Regions from separate parts of the Pseudarthrobacter sp. NIBRBAC000502771 genome, predicted to be linked through region 1. Evidence: riboswitches for the same ligand, from Rfam matches in the RefSeq annotation. Region 1 holds a riboswitch; each other region holds the start of a gene.
The links. Region 1 has a riboswitch for S-adenosylmethionine ahead of NIBR502771_RS18975 (homoserine O-acetyltransferase). Riboswitches for the same ligand answer to the same signal wherever they lie in the genome.

Region 2: linked by a shared signal. The riboswitch ahead of NIBR502771_RS02385 (cobalamin-independent methionine synthase II family protein) and the one ahead of NIBR502771_RS18975 (homoserine O-acetyltransferase) in region 1 are both predicted to bind S-adenosylmethionine.
Region 3: linked by a shared signal. The riboswitch ahead of NIBR502771_RS12395 (aminotransferase class V-fold PLP-dependent enzyme) and the one ahead of NIBR502771_RS18975 (homoserine O-acetyltransferase) in region 1 are both predicted to bind S-adenosylmethionine.

What each region holds. Positions count from the first base shown of each region.
Region 1 is NZ_CP041187.1:4,065,343-4,069,597, forward strand. Features, by position in the region: gene NIBR502771_RS18970 (MFS transporter) at 1-669, opposite strand, end outside; gene NIBR502771_RS18975 (homoserine O-acetyltransferase) at 851-1,966, opposite strand; SAM riboswitch class IV at 1,979-2,094, opposite strand; gene NIBR502771_RS18980 (bifunctional o-acetylhomoserine/o-acetylserine sulfhydrylase) at 2,197-3,519, opposite strand; SAM riboswitch class IV at 3,563-3,678, opposite strand; gene NIBR502771_RS18985 (VOC family protein) at 3,838-4,255, shown strand, end outside.
Region 2 is NZ_CP041187.1:502,122-506,376, reverse strand. Features, by position in the region: gene NIBR502771_RS02390 (uracil-DNA glycosylase) at 1-208, opposite strand, end outside; gene NIBR502771_RS02385 (cobalamin-independent methionine synthase II family protein) at 409-1,617, opposite strand; SAM riboswitch class I at 1,631-1,736, opposite strand; gene NIBR502771_RS02380 (M14 family zinc carboxypeptidase) at 1,965-3,029, shown strand; gene NIBR502771_RS02375 (adenylosuccinate synthase) at 3,265-4,255, shown strand, end outside.
Region 3 is NZ_CP041187.1:2,645,410-2,649,664, reverse strand. Features, by position in the region: gene rsgA (ribosome small subunit-dependent GTPase A) at 1-318, shown strand, start outside; gene hisN (histidinol-phosphatase) at 363-1,175, shown strand; SAM riboswitch class IV at 1,328-1,441, shown strand; gene NIBR502771_RS12395 (aminotransferase class V-fold PLP-dependent enzyme) at 1,478-2,893, shown strand; gene NIBR502771_RS12390 (class I SAM-dependent methyltransferase) at 2,978-3,736, shown strand; gene NIBR502771_RS12385 (metal-dependent transcriptional regulator) at 3,784-4,255, shown strand, end outside.

The sequences.
Region 1 (4,255 bases):
GTCGTTGACCTTGGTGCGGATGTAGTAGCCGATCAGGACGATCACGGCGGAGAGCCAGAACGCCACGCGCCAGCCCCAGCCCAGGAACGCGTCCTGGGTCAGCGTGGAGGACAGGACGAACAATACGGCCGTGGCCAGGAGGTTGCCCAGCGGCACCGCCGACTGCGGCCAGCTGGCCCAGAAGCCGCGGGACTTGCTGGGGCTGTGCTCTGCGACGAGGAGGACGGCGCCGCCCCACTCCCCGCCCACGGCGAAGCCCTGGGCGAACCGGAGGAAGACCAGAAGCGCAGGCGCCCAGTAGCCGATCTGCCCAAAGGTGGGCAGGCAGCCCATGAGGAAGGTGGAGACGCCCACCAGGATGATGCTCAGCTGCAGCAGCTGCTTGCGGCCGAACTTGTCGCCGAAGTGGCCAAACACAATGCCGCCGATGGGGCGTGCGACAAAACCGACGGCATAGGTGAGGAAGGCGGCGATGATGCCGTCCAGTTCGGTGCCGGCGTTGGGAAAGAAGGCCTTCCCGAACACCAGGGTGGCGGCCGATGCGTAGAGGAAGAATTCATACCACTCCACGACCGTGCCGGCCATGGACGCCGTCACCACTTTCTTCAGGCCTGAGGCCTTGACGTCGGGTTCCTCTGTACGCCTTGCGGCGGAGCTTTCCGTACTCATGCGAACTCCTTCGGCGTCGTCGTCGACGCCACGGGGACCAGTCGATGGGGCCCGGGGTGTGATGCACACCACGGACACCGGATTCGATTGAGTATGGTCTGCCCGCGGTGCAACCTCAACGCCAAATAGTGCAGAAGGCATCTGCAGGAATGCACATTGCCGGCCGTCCTCCCGGCGGCGGCTACGCCAGGAAGCTGCTCCGGAGCTGGCTGCCCAGCTGTCCAATTTCGGTCAGGAACCCGTCGTGCCCGATCGGCGCCCGGATGAGGTGGACATCCACGTCCCCGGGCAGGGCCCGGGCAAGCTCGTGGGACTGCGATGGGAAATAGAGCCGGTCGGAGTCGACGGCGGCCACAAAGAACCGCGCCGTGGATGCCGCCAGGGCTTCGGCCAATGTTCCCCGTCCCCGGCAGACGTCGTGGCTCATCAGCGCTTCGGTCAGGGCAATATAGCTGTTGGCGTCAAAGCGCTTCACCAGCTTGTTGCCCTGGTGGTCCAGGTAGCTTTCCACCTGGTAGCGGCCGCGGGAGGCCAGGACTTCCCCCCGCAGTGGCGATTCCGGCGCCTGGGGTTCCCGTCCGAAACGGCCTTCCAGCTCGGTGGCGGACCGGTAGGTGATGTGGGCGATCCTGCGGGCGAGGGCCAGTCCCTCTTCAGGACTCCGGCCGCCGTAGTAGTCCCCGCCGTTGAAGTTGGGATCCTGCCTGATGGCCAGGGTCTGCGCCTGGGCGAAGGCAATCTGTTCGGCAGTACTGGCGGCTCCGACGGAGATCACGGCGCAGCGCTGCACCCTGTCCGGGTACGTCACAGCCCATTCCAGGGCCCGTGCACCGCCCATGGAGCCGCCCAGGACGGCGAACCAGCTCTTGATGCCCAGCTGGTCCGCCAGCCGGGCCTCGGCAACAGTACTGTCGCGCAGCGTGACCAGGGGAAACCTGGAGCCCCAGGGCTTCCCATCAGGCGCGGGCGACGACGGCCCGGTGGACCCGTAGCAGCCGCCAACGATGTTGATGGACACCACGAAGAAACGGTCCGTGTCCACGGGGGCTCCGGGGCCGGCCAGCTGCTCCCACCAACCTTCTTCGTCGGTGTCGCCGCGGGTCACGTGGGTGCTGCCGGTCAGTGCGTGCTCGATCAGGATGGCGTTGCTGGCGTCCGCGTTGAGCGTGCCCCAGGTTTCGTAGGCCAGGGTGACGTCCGGGAGGTAGCCTCCGGCTTCGAGTTCCAGTCCCCCGATGGAGGCGTAACGGACAATTCCGTGTTCAGGGATGGCGGTTCGGGCGACGGTAACCGTCATGGCAAGACCTCTTCTACGCGCTTGCCCGCCGTCGTCTGACCGGCAGGCCAGGTCCTCACCCGGGGCACCCCACCGCGGATGGAGGGTTGCCGGCCAGCAAGCCGGGGCTGTCACTGGCACTCATGACCTGGTTCGAGTGTACGAAACACCCCCCGCTCCAGGCCAAGAGTATGACTGGTTGTGACTTCCCGGCTTGCCGGCCGGCACGTGCTGCGCCCTCGCGGTTGGGGCTAGGCGCCGGTGGCCTTGGCGGCCCGGAAGCCTGCCTCCAGGTCAGCCAGGATGTCGTCGATGTGCTCCAAACCGACGGAAAGCCGGACCAGGCCCGGGTGAACGCCGGCCACAACCTGCTGCTCCGGCGAAAGCTGGCTGTGCGTGGTCGACGCCGGGTGGATGACCAGGGAGCGCACGTCGCCGATGTTGGCCACGTGGGAGTGCAGCTCCAGTGCGTCGACGAAGCGCTTGCCGGCTTCCGCGCCGCCGGCCAGGTTGAAGGCGACCACGGCGCCCGTTCCCTTTGGCCCGTACTTGCGGCCACGCTCGTACCAGGGGCTGGACGGCAGCCCCGCGTAGGCGACGGATTCGACGTCGTCCCTGGCCTCCAGCCAGCGCGCCACCTCCGTGGCGTTCGCAACGTGGCGCTCCACCCGCAGGCTCAGGGTCTCCAGGCCTTGGGAAATCAGGAACGCGTTGAAGGGCGAGACCGCCGAGCCAAGGTCGCGCAGCAACTGCACCCGGGCCTTGAGGATGTAGGAGAGGTTGGCGCCGAGCGCGCCGCCTTCGCCGAGGTCGCGTGCGTAGACCAGGCCGTTATAGGTGGGGTCCGGGGTGTTGAAGCCGGGGTACCTTTCCGGGTCCTTGCCGAAATCGAACCTGCCGGAATCGACGATGACGCCGGCGATGGCCGAGCCATGGCCGCCCAGGTATTTGGTGGCCGAGTGGATGACGATGTCCGCGCCCCACTCCAATGGGCGGATCAGGTATGGGGTGGAAAGGGTGTTGTCCACGATCAGGGGCACGCCGGCCTGGTGGGCCACTTCGGAGATGCCCTCAATATCAAGGACGTCCTGGCGCGGGTTGGACACCACTTCACCGAAGAAGAGCTTGGTATTGGGCTGCACGGCGTCGCGCCACTGGTCCAGGTTGTCAGGATCAGCCACGAAGGTCACCGAGATGCCGAACTTCTTCAACGTGTGGGCGAACAGGTTGTAGGTTCCGCCGTAAAGACTGGGGCTGGCCACTATATGGTCGCCTGCCTCGGCGATGTTCAGCACAGCGAACGTCTCCGCGGCCTGGCCGGAGCTCAGCAGCAATGCCGCCAGGCCGCCTTCAAGGCTTGCGATCCGTTGCTCGACGGCGTCCTGGGTGGGATTGCCAATGCGGGTGTAGATGGGTGCAAGTTCGGCCAGGGCGAAGCGGTTGGCCGCGCTCTCGGCACTGGGAAACACGAAGGACGTGGTCTGGTAGATGGGAAGGGCGCGGGCTCCGGTGGCGCTGTCGGGCTCCTGGCCGGCATGGATCTGGCGGGTTTCGAAGGACCATCCGTTGGACATCTCAGTCTCCTATGACATGGGCCCGGCATGCTGGGAGCACCACGGGCCGCGCTTGCTCTCCGGCCATTGCCGGACAGCCTGGTCCTCACCCGGGGCACCCCACCGCGGATGGAGGGTTGCCGGCCAGCGAGCCGGGGCTTGGCGCTGGCACTCATGACCTGGACCCAGTCTAGGAACTTCAATCCGGCCCGGACAGCATTGTGACGAACATGGTCTTGGCGCAGGCCCTGGGCATTTGGACAGGGACGGCGGCTACCCAAAATGCCAGTAAGGGTACCCTTAGCTGAGAGCCCGATCACAAAGTGCCAAGATGTTCGCATGCGCATGGATCACGTCTCTTACGCCTGTGAACACGATGGCCTCGCGGCCACTACCGAACGTATTGCAACTGCCCTCGGCGTTGAGGCAGTGAAGGGTGGCGTACACCCCCGCTTCGGAACCCGGAATATGATCATCCCCCTGGCGGGCCACAAGTACCTCGAAGTCGTCGAGGTCCTCGACCACCCGGCGTCGGACAAGGCACCGTTCGGGCAGGCAGTGCGTGCCCGCTCCGCTGCCGGTGGCGGCTGGATGGGCTGGTGCGTCGAAGTGGACGACCTCGCCCCCTTCGAGGAACGCCTGGGCCGCGCTGCCGTGAACGGCAACCGCAAGTTCCCGGACGGCCGCGAGCTGGTCTGGAAGCAAATTGGCATCCTGGGCCTCATCGCCGATCCCCAGGTGCCGTACATGCTCAAGT
Region 2 (4,255 bases), 910 kb from region 1:
ACCCGGACGGGTCCGCCTCGCCGATGTTGGAGAACAGGCTGATGATGCGGCATTCCTCAACGTCGTGCATCGGGTCCACATAGGGCACCACGGTTCCGGGCTTGGCCTCCTGCAGGGAATCACACAGTTCATTGACGGCGGCAACGCTGGGTTCGTAGCGGCGGCTCATGAGCTGTTCGTGGAATGTTTCTGGGGCCAGGGCTGTCATGAAGTGCTGGTTCTCCTGCGGGGATTGATATTGCTTCCACCGGTGAAAATGGGCGCGCGGCGGCGCGGATCATCAACGGCGGTTAGTTGGGGTGGGCCGATTCCTGGTCGGCCTCTGCCAGTTTACCAAGCCCGGGGAAACGAAACGCCGGCCGCCCCTTCCGGTGATGGAAGGCACAGCCGGCGCAGCGGTACGACGGACTACCAGAGGCGGCTGGTGGCGCGGCGAGCACCCTCGCCGAGGGCCTCCAGCTTGGCGAAGGCGATCTGTGGGTGCACCCTGCCGCCCAGGCCGCAGTCGGTGGAGGCAATGACATTTTCGCGGCCCACGACGTCGGCAAAGCGGACAATGCGGTCAGCCACCAGGTCGGGGTGTTCCACCACGTTGGTGGCATGCGACACGACGCCCGGGATGATGACCTTGCCCTCGGGGAGCTTGGTGTCCTCCCATACACGCCATTCGTGTTCGTGGCGGACGTTGGCTGCCTCGAAGGAGTATGCGCCCGCGTTGACCTGCAGCACCGAGCCGATGATGTCGGCGAAAGGGATGTCCGTGGTGTGCGGGCCGTGCCAGGAACCCCAGCAGACATGCAGCCGGATCTGTTCCTGGGGCAGGTCCCGGAGGGCCCAGTTGGTGGCCTCGACGCGCAGCTGGATGAACTTCAGGTAGTCCTCCAGGCTGGGCTCGGGATTGATCTGGTCCCAGCTCTCGGCCAGGGACGGATCGTCGAGCTGCACGGTGAGGCCGGCGTCGACGATGGCCTTGTATTCCTCCCGCATGGCATCGGCACAGGCGTAGACAAGTTCCTCATCGGACTTGTAGTACTCGTTTGCCACGCGGGCGCACGAGCCGGGAGAGAGGGATGCCACGAAGCCGTCCGACAACCCGGCGGCGGCGAGGCCGGTCTTCAGGTTCTTGATGTCCGATGCCACCAGGTCCTGGCCCGTGTAGGTCAGGGGTCCGGCGATCTTGGGCTGGGTCACGCTCTTGCGGTGGGACAGGATGCCCGAGGACGGGTCGTTGTAGGCCTCGTTGAACGCCTGCCGGTCGCGCCTGTCGGGGAAGGAGGTCAGGACAATGTTGCCGGGGGAGGAGCGGTGCACCTGGGCATCGGCCCAGCGGTCCACATTGGTTGGCTCCAGGCCGCCCAGCCGTGCGAAGGAGTAGTTCCACCAGGCGCCATAGTCCACGGAGTTGGCCATCGTGTGCCCGTATTCGCCGTCGTTGGGAATGTCGATCCCGAGGTCCTTCTGGCGCCGGACCACGTCCACCACGGAGGTTTCCAGGAGGTCCAGGAATTCAGGGGTGACGCCGTCGGTTTCCTTGGCGGCATTGGCCGCGATGAGTTCCGGGGTGCGGGGCAACGATCCGGCGTGGGTGACGCGGATGTGGTCGGTGTTCAGGGGCATGCTGGAATCTTCCTTTCCATCGGTCCTGGCAGTAGCACCTTCGGTCCGGCAGGAATCCTGCTGGACCGTGGTTGCTGCGGCGTCATCGAGCCAGGTCTCTCGGCCGCTCCGGATGGTTCACTCTCACTAAATCGGGAGACCCACCTTGGGGCAAGTCCGTGCCGCTTTATGTCGCGGCCCGCTGCCCGGCTGCTTCCCTGCCCTTGCCCGGCGGGCAGCAGCATACTTACAGACTTTGTTCAGCTTGTTGACAGGTTTCGTTAAGCTTGGTTGGCTGAGGTCACATGCCACCGCCGCAACGGAGCTGGCCGGTGGCGCCCCGATGCACTCGAAAGAGGTAACGCACTGTGAAGAAATCCCTGGCAAATTTCAGGACCCTCGCCGCCTCCGGAGCCCTGGCGCTGGCCGTCGTCGCAGGTCCCGCCCCGCTGGCACACGCTGTGGGCGAAGGCCCCAATTACGACGGCAACGGCCAGATCACCACCTCCAAGCTCGCCACGTACGAACAGATGGTCTCGTTCCTGAAGGACCAGGACGCCCGCCAGCCGGCAATGGAGCTGGAGGTCATCGGGCAAACGGTCAAGGGGCGCGACATCCACCTGGTCAAGTACATTTCGGACCCCGCCAAGCCCACCATTCTGTACCTGACCCAGCAGCACGGCAACGAGCAGCTCACCACCGAGGGCGCCATGGAGTTCATCAAGCACCTGGGGGCCGGTAAATCCGCTGACATCCTCAAAGGCGTGAACATCCTGGTGGTGCCCATGCTCAATGCGGACGGGGCCATGGGGGACGTGAACTTCTCCCTGGAAAACTACCTTGCCAAGGGGGACCGCAACCTCACCCGCTACAACGCCGAGGGCGTGGACCTGAACCGCGACCATGTGGCCAAGGTCCAGCCGGAGACCCAGGCGCTGCACAACAACGTCATGCGCAAGTACCGGATCGACTACATGATCGACCTGCACCACCAGGGCACCCGGGCCGAGCGTGACGGCAAGCTGGTATCCGGCTCCATCCTATACCCCACCACCCCCAACGCCGACCCCGCCGTCGTCGAAAAATCAAAGCAGCTTGGCGCCGTGGTCTTCAACAACGTCGACTCCACCGGCTGGGGACACCTGGGCAAGTACCAGGGCGGCAGCGCCGAAACCATCAGCCGAAACGGCATCTCCGTGGAGTACGGCATCGCCACCCTGCTCTTCGAGATGCGCGGCATGTCGGACCACTACCTGGACGGCTATGCTCTCGGGCAGCGCAGCAACGGCTACCTGATCAAGCAGACTGTCACCACGCTGACCTCCACGGCCGCAGCCATCGCGGACGGGTCCATTGCCGACGCCGACACCTCCTTCTGGAACACACTCGCCGAACAGACGTCCCGCCCCGCCGGGGAGGCTGAGGACGAATAGGCGGCACCGCCCGCCGCGGCCTTTTGGCAGAAACGGCCGCGGCGGGCCACAACAGTGGACGAAGTGCCCTATCGGCTAAACTTGGGTGGTAAGAGCCCCGGAACTCTTGCTTCGCTGCGCCGTGCTGCGGCTGTGCGAAGGCCGGTCTGTTCGGGGCATTCTCATGAACGGCGCTGCATCGGCCTGCCACCTGGTGGCCGGGCCCGGGCAGCCCGAACGAATGGGGGAGGATCCCATGCCAGCAATTGTGATCGTAGGAGCCCAGTGGGGCGACGAAGGAAAAGGCAAGGCCACCGACCTGCTGGGCGGCCGTGTTGACTACGTCGTCAAGCCCAACGGCGGCAACAACGCCGGGCACACCGTCGTCGTAGGCGGTGAAAAGTACGAACTCAAGCTTCTGCCGGCCGGCATTCTCAGCCCCAACGCCGTTCCCATCATCGGCAACGGCTGCGTGGTGAACCTGGAGGCCCTCTTCCAGGAAATCGACGGACTCCAGGCGCGTGGCGCCGACACCTCAAAGCTGCGGGTCTCCGCCAACGCCCACCTGGTGGCGCCGTACCACCAGGTGCTGGACAAGGTAACCGAACGCTTCCTGGGCAGCCGGGCCATTGGCACCACCGGCCGCGGCATCGGCCCTGCCTACATGGACAAGGTTGCCCGGCTGGGCATCCGCGTCCAGGATGTCTTTGACGAATCGATCCTCCGCCAGAAGGTGGAAGGCTCGCTGCGGCAGAAGAACGAACTCCTGGTCAAGGTCTACAACCGCCGCGGTGTGGTGGTGGACGAGATCGTGGAGTACTTCCTGTCCTTCGCCGAGCGGCTCCGCCCGCTGGTCATCGACAGCACCCTGGTCCTGAACTCCGCGCTGGATGAGGGCAAGGTAGTCCTGATGGAGGGCGGCCAGGCAACCTTCCTGGACGTGGACCACGGCACCTACCCGTTCGTGACCTCCTCCAACCCCACCGCCGGCGGCGCCTCCGTGGGCTCCGGCATCGGCCCTACCCGGATCTCCCGCTCCATCGGCATCATCAAGGCCTACACCACCCGCGTTGGTGCCGGCCCATTCCCCACGGAACTCTTCGATGAGATGGGCATGTACCTGCAGAAGACCGGCGGCGAATTCGGCGTCAACACCGGACGCCCGCGCCGCTGCGGCTGGTACGACGCCGTCCTGGCGCGGCACGCTTCACGCGTGAACGGCTTCACAGATTACTTCGTGACCAAGC
Region 3 (4,255 bases), 1.4 Mb from region 1:
GCCCTGGCCCTGCGCCTGGCTGACGCGCCGGCCGGAAGCTGGATCATTGACACCCCCGGTATCCGTTCCTTCGGACTGGCCCATGTGGACCCGGACCGGATCCTGCGCTCCTTCCCGGACCTCTCTCCCGGCATCGAAAACTGTGAACGCGGGTGCAAGCACACGGCAAACGCGGTGAACTGCGGCCTCGACGACTGGGTGGCAGGCGGGCACGCAGGTCCCACCGGCCCGGCACGCCTGGCGTCGCTCCGGCGGCTGCTCGGCACGGATCCGCGCATGGAAGCACAGGAAACCAAAGAGCTCGGCAGCGTCAACTGACGCGTTCTCCCGGCAGAAGCGTCCGCAGACGGTAGTTTGTAACCATGATCCAACCCGCTTCGAGCTACAACGATGACCTGCGCCTGGCCCATGTCCTGGCCGACTCCGTGGATGACCAGACCATGAGCCGCTTCAAGGCCCTGGACCTCCACGTTGAGACCAAGCCGGACCTGACGCCCGTCACCGACGCCGACAAGGCAGCCGAGGAAGCCATCCGCGGCCAGCTCTCCCGCTCCCGGCCCCGCGATGCCGTCCTGGGCGAGGAGTTCGGCAGCACCGGGCACGGTTCACGGCGCTGGATCATCGATCCCATTGACGGGACAAAGAACTTTGTCAGGGGCGTCCCGGTCTGGGCCACCCTGATCGCCCTGGTGGACGAAGGCGAACCCGTGGTGGGCGTGGTCAGCGCCCCGGCCCTCGGCAAGCGCTGGTGGGCGGCAAAGGGCATGGGCGCCTACATGGGCAGGTCCCTGGCGGCTGCCACCCGGCTGCGCGTCTCCAACGTGTCCAGCCTCTCCGACGCCTCCCTCTCCTACTCCAGCCTGAGCGGCTGGAAGGAACGCGGCAACCTCGACGATTTCCTCGGGCTGACCGAGGACGTCTGGCGGACCCGGGCATACGGCGATTTCTGGTCGTACTGCATGGTGGCAGAGGGCTCCGTGGACATCGCCTGCGAACCGGAACTCAACCTCTACGACATGGCTGCGCTGGTGCCGATCGTGGTCGAGGCCGGGGGCCGGTTCACCTCCCTCGAGGGCGAGGACGGACCGTTCGGCGGGAACGCGCTGGCCACCAACTCGATCCTGCACTCCGAGGTCCTGCACCGCCTCAACCCTTACCTGGACGATCTGCTGTAACTGCCGCGGTTTGCCCGCTTAGGCGAATATTGCGACGCCGGACACCTCCAGAAGGAGGTGTCCGGCGTCGTTTATTCGATATTGCGTAATAAAGCCCTTAACAATTGGCCCGGCTTCCAGCCTGGCCGCCCCATGTCCTACGCTTTTATGCAGGTCACGAGTGCCAGCGCAAAACCCCGGTTTGCTGGCCGGCAACCCTCCATTCGCGGCGGGGTGCCCCGGGTGACGACCAGGCCGGTCCGGAGTGGATGCGGCAAGCGCGGATTCCGTACGCCGGAGTCCTGTACACAAGTGAGGTCTCTGTGACAACTGCCACCGTCTCCCCCAAACCCGTCACCGAATCCGCCGTTGCTGCCGAACGCCGTGCCGCCGCCGGCCGCCCGCTCGCTGCAGTCACCGGGGCCGAAATCCAAGCACCACTGATAACCGGCGGCCACGTGCGGTACGCCAACCTTGATTACGGGGCATCGGCCCCTGCACTCTCCGTGGTGTCCGCCTACCTCAACGAGATCCTGCCCTACTACGCCAGCGTCCACCGCGGGGCCGGGTACGCCTCCCAGATCAGCACCTCCGTGTACGAGAACGCACGCAGCATCGTCCGGGACTTCGTGGGCGGCCGGCCGGACGATTCGGTCATCTTCACCCGGAACACCACCGATTCGCTGAACCTCCTGGCGGGCTGCCTGCCCCGGACGGACGGACGGACCGCCGGGGACGTCCTCTACCTGGACATCGAGCACCACGCCAACCTCCTGCCGTGGCAGGGCGTCCCGCACCGCAGCATCGTTGCCGCGGACACCATCGCCGGCACCCTTGAGGCCGTCCGCGCCGAACTCGAACAGGGCGGCGTCAGCCTCCTGGCCGTCACCGGCGCCTCCAACGTCACCGGCGAGATCCTCCCCATCCGGGCCCTGGCCGCGCTGGCCCACCAGCACGGCGCCCGGATCGTGGTGGACGCGGCCCAGCTCGCGCCGCACCGCCGGGTGGACATCAGCGCGGACGACGTCGACTACCTCGCCTTTTCCGGCCACAAGCTGTACGCGCCGTTCGGCGCGGGTGTCCTGGTAGGCCGGCCTGACTGGCTGGATTCCGGCGTCCCGCACCTCGCCGGCGGCGGGGCCGTCAAGGAAGCACGGCTCGACGGCGTCAGCTGGGCCACCGGCCCGGCCCGCCACGAAGGAGGCTCACCGAACGTCCTCGGCGCCGCCACCCTGGCACGCGCCACGCAGGTCATCGCCGAACTCGACCAGGACAGGTGGCATGCGCACGAGTCCGCGATCCGGTCCTTCCTGGTGGAGGGCCTCCAGGAAATCGACGGCGTCACCGTCCACCAGATCTTCAAGGACACCAATCCGGAAACGGACACCATCGGCGTGGTCAACTTCTCCGTCGAGGGCTACGACGCAGGGCTGGTGGCCGCCTACCTTTCCGCAGAGCACGGGGTGGGCCTGCGTGACGGACGTTTCTGCGCCCATCCCCTGCTGAAGCGCCTGGGCCTGCCGTCCGGCTCCCTCCGGGCGAGTTTCGGCGTGGGCTCGCGGCTGGAGGATGCTGAACGCCTCCTTGCCGGTATCCGGGCTTTGCGCAGCAACGGACTCGGGTGGGACTACGTGGTGGACGCGGGCCGCTGGGTGCCCGCCAACGACTTCCGCACCTACCCGCACTGGGCACCCAATACCCCCGGGACGGCCGGCGCGGCCCCCTGCCTCGACGACTAGCGGGGTAACGGCGGCTGCCTGCAGGCACCGGCCATGCGGTAAATTCGAAGGACATCCGCAGGCAGCACCGGAAGGAGGCCACGCGTGGTTCGGGGTGGCCCCAGGCTTGATCACGGCCGGCGCACGGAGCTCGGGCAGAGCTTCCAGGACGGCGGCCGCCACTACCAGCGCGTCCGCCCCGGCTATCCGGCGGAATCCGCACGGTGGCTGGTGCCTGCCGGGGCCCGTGACGCCCTGGACGTCGGGGCGGGTACCGGTAAATTCACCGCCTTGCTGCTGGCCATGGGACTGGATGTCACAGCCGTCGATCCTTCTGCGGACATGCTCGCCCAGCTGAAGGCCCACTGCCCGGCCGCCACGGCTGCGGCGGGGACGGCCGAGGCCACAGGCCTTCGGGACGCGGCCTTCGACGTGGTCACCGTTGCCCAGGCGTGGCACTGGTGCGATCCCCTCGCTGCGAGCACCGAACTGGCCCGCGTCCTGCGCCCGCACGGAACCCTGGGCCTGGTCTGGAACCAGCTGGACACCTCTGTCCCCTGGGTGCACCGGCTCTCCCGGATCATGCACGCCGGCGACGTCTACCGGCCCGGCCACAAGCCCGTCGTCGGGCCCGAATTCCACGGGCTTGAGGGGCATGTGACGCACTGGCAGGACCGGGTGACCACCAGTGACCTGATGGAGCTCACCAAATCGCGCAGCTACTACCTGCGGGCCGGTGAGGCGACGCGGGCGAAGGTCCTTGCCAACCTGGACTGGTACCTGCACGAACACCTGGCCCATGCTCCGGGGCAGGAACTCGACCTCCCCTACCTGACGCTGGCCTGGCGCGCCGCTAAGGCCTGACCCGGGGCCGCCCCTGCCGGACCGGCCAAACCGGTAGGCTTGGACCTGTGAAGACCAGCGCGCCCTCCTCCTCGATCGAGGACTACGTCAAGGTCATCTATTCATTCACTGAATGGCAGGACAAGCCCATCACGTCCTCCCAGCTGGCACAGCGGCTGGGCGTGGCGAATTCCTCTGTGTCGGAGATGGTCCGCAAGCTGAAGGACCAGGGGCTGGTGGACCACAAGCCCTACAGCGCAGTCACCCTGACCGATTCCGGCCTGCGCCTGGCCCTGTCAATGGTCCGGCGCCACCGGCTCATCGAGACCTACCTCGTCCAGCGTCTTGGCTACAGCTGGGACGAGGTCCACGATGAAGCCGAACAGCTGGAGCACGCGGTCTCGGATACGTTCATCGAACGCGTCGCCGCCAAACTCGGAAACCCGGAACGGGACCCGCACGGCGATCCCATTCCCACCGCGGACGGCCAGGTGCTGATGCCCAGCGCCCATCTCCTCGCCGGGCTGGACCAGGGGCACA